DNA from 2 places in the Paenibacillus sp. LRG-1 genome. Region 1 is predicted to be linked to the other one. Evidence: riboswitches for the same ligand, from Rfam matches in the RefSeq annotation. Region 1 holds a riboswitch; the other holds the start of a gene.
The links. Region 1 has a riboswitch for thiamine pyrophosphate ahead of ACUUJN_RS02260 (ABC transporter substrate-binding protein). Riboswitches for the same ligand answer to the same signal wherever they lie in the genome.
Positions count from the first base shown of each region.

Region 2: linked by a shared signal. The riboswitch ahead of thiC (phosphomethylpyrimidine synthase ThiC) and the one ahead of ACUUJN_RS02260 (ABC transporter substrate-binding protein) in region 1 are both predicted to bind thiamine pyrophosphate.

Region 1 is NZ_CM170126.1:500,722-503,847, forward strand. It holds gene ACUUJN_RS02250 (ABC transporter permease) at 1-121, opposite strand, end outside; gene ACUUJN_RS02255 (MTH1187 family thiamine-binding protein) at 118-411, opposite strand; gene ACUUJN_RS02260 (ABC transporter substrate-binding protein) at 830-1,873, opposite strand; TPP riboswitch at 2,065-2,174, opposite strand; gene ACUUJN_RS02265 (pyridoxamine 5'-phosphate oxidase family protein) at 2,445-2,879, shown strand; gene ACUUJN_RS02270 (bifunctional 2',3'-cyclic-nucleotide 2'-phosphodiesterase/3'-nucleotidase) at 3,099-3,126, shown strand, end outside.
Region 2 is NZ_CM170126.1:832,970-836,095, forward strand. It holds gene ACUUJN_RS03720 (alpha/beta hydrolase) at 1-115, opposite strand, end outside; gene ACUUJN_RS03725 (IclR family transcriptional regulator) at 414-1,157, shown strand; TPP riboswitch at 1,313-1,425, shown strand; gene thiC (phosphomethylpyrimidine synthase ThiC) at 1,613-3,126, shown strand, end outside.

The DNA of each region.
Region 1 (3,126 bases):
GCCAGGATTCAACATGCAAATAGGAAACCGCCCCCTGCCAGGCCGCTAAAAAGAAGAGGACCGCCACAAAGGGCGGCCATACGCTTTTCCACCAGGATGCGTTCTTGCCTTTCGGATTCATGGGCGATATTTCTCGGTCAGCTTGTTCATGCTGATGCCTTGTGGGTTATGTGCGATTTTGATCTGTGAAATGACGCTGGGACTGCCCGCTTCCGTCAAAGCTTCGTGCATTTCTTTAACCACTTTCAGCAACTCGTCGAGCTCGCCCTCCATGGTCGTATCCAATGGATTCACCTGATGTTTGACACCGGAGCGCTGAATGACCTCAATCGCCTTATCTACATACGGGTAAGAGTCCTCGTTATTAGGAGTTTTAGGGATTACTTGAATACTGAGCAGTGTGTTAGCCATGCAAATTCACCTGTCCTTTATTTGGAGTGTTATTAAAAAAATATGGTGGTTTAAGGCGGGGAGACCGCTTCGCGTTTCATTTGATCTTACGATCGCTGCGCTTCTCCAGATTCAAATGAACCACTACGCTGCCAACCGCCTTAAAAGCACCCTATTTTTAAAGCTGGTTTGTGTGGCATTTTTAACACACAAGCGCACCTACTTAGCGCTTAGATAATATGAAAAGCTAAAGAATAAACCAAGTAGAACGAGAACGAAGTGGGCGGAATGGTGCTGTACAAGCGTTAGCGTTCGCCTTTGTACCCAGATATTCATAAAAGAAATCTGGGTACAGCAGCGATGGGAAGCACCATCCGACTGCGTAGTGGCGCTTTGTTCACTTCTCTAGATCAGTCTTATTTAGCGTTTTAACAAATGATCAACGCTTGGGCAGGAAACCGTTTGTGAAGGCTTTATCGACTTCCAAAGGCTTGCTGAGCAGCTTGCGTTCGTACATCCAGTCCGAATAGTTTTGCCATACCTCCGGTTTTTGCACACCCCATTGCGCGGCATCGTCCTGATAACGCGGGCTTAGCCATTTTTGGCTGGCAAGCACCAGTTTTTTATCCAGCTCCGGTACAGCTTTGCTTAAGATGTCTGCGGCTTCTTCCGGATGAGCGATAGTGTATTCATAGCCTTGTGCGGTAGCGTCCATGAACGCTTTGACCAGCTCGGGATCATTTTTTATTGTCTGTTCGTTGCTCACAATTACAGGTGTATAGTAATCGAGGCTTTTGGAATAATCTTTTACATACAGCATATCCAATGGCTCACCTCGAAGCTGGGCCTCGATTCCGGTCCATGCGTAGAAAATCCAGGCAAAGTCGATATCCCGCTTCACGGCTGTAAAATAGTCTGCATTGCCCATGTTGATGATCTTCACTTTGCTCACATCGCCTTTGTCTGAATCCATGATGGATTTCATGACCGCTTCTTCTACGGGAGAGCCCCAACCGCCGTATTTTTTACCTTCAAAATCTTTCGGGCTCTTAATTCCACGATCTACCGGGGCTGCGAAGCCTGAGGTATTATGCTGAATCACCGCAGCGATGGATACAAGCGGCACGCCTTGCGTACGAGCCTGTGTGACGCCTTCTTGGTAGCTGATACCAAAAGGTGCAGCATTAGAAGCAACCATTTGATCAGCTCCGCCTGAACCAGGTTGAACAATTTGGACATTCAAACCCGCTTTTTCGTAAAATCCTTTGTCCTTAGCGACATAGAGTCCCGTATGATTCGTATTGGGTGTCCAGTCGAGCACGACTTTAACATCTTTGAGCCCCTTTGCCGGAGTAGACGTTTGAGTGTCGGTAGCGGGAGCCGCTTCTTGGGATGTGGGGGGACTTCCACCGCAAGCGGTCAGGGTCAGGGCCATGAGCCACAGACTGATCAGTCCCAGGCTTAATATTTTCATGCGCTTCATCGTTGTGTTCTCTCCTTTAATTACCCGTTATCCGTCCAATCAGACAGCTTAAGTTCCCCATTTTCTAAAAATAACATCTGCCGGACGCGATCTTTCCAACAACATAATCTTCAACAAAAAAAGCGCCCCGAGTTTCCGGGACGCTTGCGCTTGTATATACCAAAGTAAGGGATGGTCCTATGTAAAAAAGGCACATCTTGCTTAAGCATTCCTACGCTGGCATTACCCAGATCAGGTTGTAAGGGTCAGTGTCTTGGGACACACTCTCAGCCGGCCGATTCCAGCACCCCTGGCATTGTATGGTTTAATGGGTTCATTTATTCGGGTTTACTACGACGATTATATGCCTTGAATGCGGGTCTGTCCAGCATGAAGGGAGAGATGACGGTTCATTTGCCGAACCACAGGGTACACTTTTACTGTGAGCTTTGATCTGAAAATGAGCATGAATCAATTCGATTCGATCCGGTCATGTTATTTTCAGAACAGCTACGCAAGTAGGTTCAGATGGGCTGGTGCCCAATGGCGTGGCCGTAGAGAATTCTAATTCGTGAAAAGGAGTTGTTGTACTGTGGGTAAAACGGAAACATTGGATCGCAACCAACTGGAACAAGCCATTGTGAAGGCTTTGGATAACAACAAATTTTGCTCGTTAGGTACGGTAGAGGGTGGCAAACCGAAAGTACGCTATATGGCCCTTTTTAACGATGGAATGAACATTCATCTGGCGACAGATCGCAAAACTCATAAAGTGGATGAGCTAAAGGACAATCCGAATGCTTATCTGCTGCTGGGTTATGAAGTTGGCGGTACGAAGGAAGTCGTAGAAGTGGAGGCTACCGTCCAGATCACAGCTGATGAGGGGCTGCGCAAACAAGTGTGGAACGATTCCTTGAAGGAATGGTTTTCCGGACCGGATGATCCCGATTATGTCATTCTGGACGTGAATCCGACACGCATTGAGTATGTGGGTCAGCAAACTGAGCGCCAAGTGTGGAATAAATAATAAGAATATAAATGGACAAACCAGTAAATCTCCGAGTTTTTTAGGAGGTTTGCTGGTTTTTATTTTTGAGAAAATTAATTATTTTTTCATAAATAATTTAAGTAAATGACTACTCTTTTATCTGGCGTTGGATTAAAATAGAAATGGTGGGTTCAAGGCTTACATATATGTGCAAAAGTATGTATATGAGGCATACACCTTAATGAGGAGGGGTATATTTTGTTATTTCGTAAAAATTGGTTTAAAG
Region 2 (3,126 bases), 330 kb from region 1:
GCAGCAGAGCAATCACAACGTGCTTGAACCGCAGCAGACGGGGATTAAAGAGTGGGGTGGACGGCTCCTGAACAGCGGTCTGTAGCTGAGCGTTGCGCTGGGATGTCGAAATCATGTAAGAGCCTCCTTATATAAAATTGATCTTCGTTTCATAGAATTTAGGTATAATTCCACTTGAAAATAGTAGTGTAGATCCGTATAGATACCTATTATCGTATGATGGGGATTATCCAAAGTCAACGCCTGAACCGGAAAAGTAAAAATGATGCAAAGAATTGTCGATGTTTGTTCTCGTTCTGTAATATGGTTGTCACAAAAACATCGGTTTACAGTAGCCGCGACTATTCTATATAATTTATGTAACCATGTTTCATAGTGTGAAACGAATATGGATACAAGAGGAGCGGTTCACGATGGAAGACCGTAAATTAACCGTTCGCGCTGTAGAGCGTGCACTTGATATACTGCTGTGTTTTACCGCAGATTCGGATCTTGGCCTGACGGAGATTGCCTCCAAAATTGGTCTACATAAAAGCACGGTTCATCGGCTGCTGACTACGTTGGAGGATCGGGGCTTTGTCGTTCGGAATGCCGAAACGGAAAAATATCGACTTGGCTTCCGCATTTGGGAGCTATCCACGCACTTGTCCCAAAGCGACGAGCCGGCGGTGTTGTTACAGCCTGCAATGGAAGGACTACGTGATCGTCTGGGCGAGACGGTCAGCTTGTACTTACGGGACGGCAGCATGCGTATTCGCATACAAGCCGTGCAGAGCAATCAGGCGATCCGCAGGGTTGCGCCTGTAGGTGCGCGTATGCCGCTGGCTGTAGGGGCCTCCAGCAAAGTGCTGGCAGCCTTTATGCCGCCGCAGGAGCTGGAAGCCCTGCTAAGCGGGGATGAATGGCCGTCCTCAGTAGACCCGGAGGTCTATAAAGCCCAGCTGCAGGACATTCGCGAGAAGGGCTATGCGACCAGCTATGAAGAACGGGAGCCAGGGGCTGCTGCTGTGGCTGCCCCAATTGTAAACCGGAAGGGACAGGTCACTGCGGCTTTATCTGTATCCGGTCCGGTCAGTCGGCTTGCACCCGAGACGCTACATGACTTTGCTCCGATTTTGATTGAAGCGGCGAAGGAAATGGGGCTTATGCTTCCGTAACAAGAATGAACACAGTTGAAGCAAGCAGAGTGATTTGATGGGGAGCGTCTCCTTGGTAAAGGGAACCTAGAAGGGTTGCCAAAGCCATAAATTTAAAGTAGTCTGGTAAGGATGGCGGGATATCTGTTATAGCCGCCTCATGTGAATAGAAGTATCACAGTTACTGGGGGAGCCTGTAATGCCGGGCTGAGATGGAATCGTGCAAGATTCCGGACCCTTTGCACCTGATCTGGATCATACCAGCGTAGGGAAGTAATCGGCCATTGAAATGTATACGCGGCTGCTGTCTACGGTGACGCATTGGAATAGGATTATTCCACATGCGTACTGTCTGGATAGCTGCCTCGTTAGATTAGCCGGTTCCCTGGGGAACCGGCTTTTTTGCATAGATCAGCGCCACCCTGGGAATGGTTCCGGATCGGTGTGTCATTTCATCGAAACGGGAGGAATGGACAATGAAGCCGACAGAAGTAGAAGGAACAAAAGGAACAGAATTGAAATCAACAGAAGTAAGATTGGTAGGAACAAAAGAAGTTGAGGTAGAGAAGACAAACGGGGAGCAAGCCAGAGGGGTAACGCCCTTTCCAGGGAGCCGTAAGGTATATATTCAAGGCTCACGGCCGGACATTGCCGTGCCAGAGCGCGAAATTGCTCTTCATCCTACACATACGCCGCAGGGCACGGAGCATCATGAGCCATTGCGTGTGTACGATACGAGCGGTCCCATGACCGACGAAGCCTATCAGGTCGATATCCGTCAGGGCCTGCCTCCATTACGGCGAGCTTGGGCCCTGGAACGGGGCGATGTGGAGGCTTACGAGGGACGCGCCGTCAAACCGGAGGATAATGGACTGAAACCTGGCTCCAAACGGGAGACAGTTGAATTTCCCGGCGTGACCAACCGTCCGCTTCGTGCTTCGCAAGGTCGTACAGTGACGCAAATGCATTATGCGCGGCAAGGGATCATTACGCCCGAAATGGAATTTGCGGCGATCCGCGAAGGGGTGGAGCCTGAGTTTGTACGGCAGGAGTTGGCGGCTGGACGAGCCATTTTGCCTTCGAATATCAATCACCCGGAAAGTGAGCCAATGGTCATTGGGCGTCATTTTCACGTGAAGATCAATGCGAACATTGGTAATTCTGCGGTTACCTCCTCCATCGAGGAGGAAGTGGAGAAAATGACCTGGGCTGTGCGTTGGGGCTCGGATACAGTTATGGACCTGTCCACAGGCCGTAATATCCATACAACACGTGAATGGATCATTCGGAATTCTCCTGTACCGATTGGGACTGTACCGCTGTATCAGGCACTTGAAAAGGTGAACGGCGAAGCAGAAGCGCTGACGTGGGAGCTGTATCGCGATACGCTGATTGAGCAGGCGGAGCAGGGAGTGGACTATTTTACAATTCATGCGGGTGTATTGCTGCGGTATATACCGATGACGGCGAATAGAATGACGGGAATTGTATCCCGTGGTGGGTCGATCATGGCAGCCTGGTGCCTTGCGCACCATCAGGAGAATTTTTTGTATACGCATTTTGAAGAAATCTGCGAAATTATGAAAGCTTATGATGTGGCCTTTTCTCTCGGAGATGGTCTACGTCCGGGTAGCATCTATGATGCGAATGATGAAGCACAGTTTGCAGAGCTGGAAACGTTGGGCGAGCTAACGCAAATCGCCTGGAAGCATGATGTTCAGGTCATGATTGAAGGGCCAGGACATGTCCCTATGCATAAAATCAAAGAGAATGTGGATTTACAAATGGAGATTTGTAAGGAAGCTCCTTTCTATACCTTGGGGCCACTCACGACGGATATTGCCCCCGGATATGATCATATTACCTCAGCCATCGGGGCGGCGATGATCGGTTGGTTCGGGACGTCCATGCTGTGCTATGTTACGCCTAAAGAGCATTTGGGTCTGCCGAATAAGGATGATGTCCGCGAGGGTGTCATTACTTACAAAAT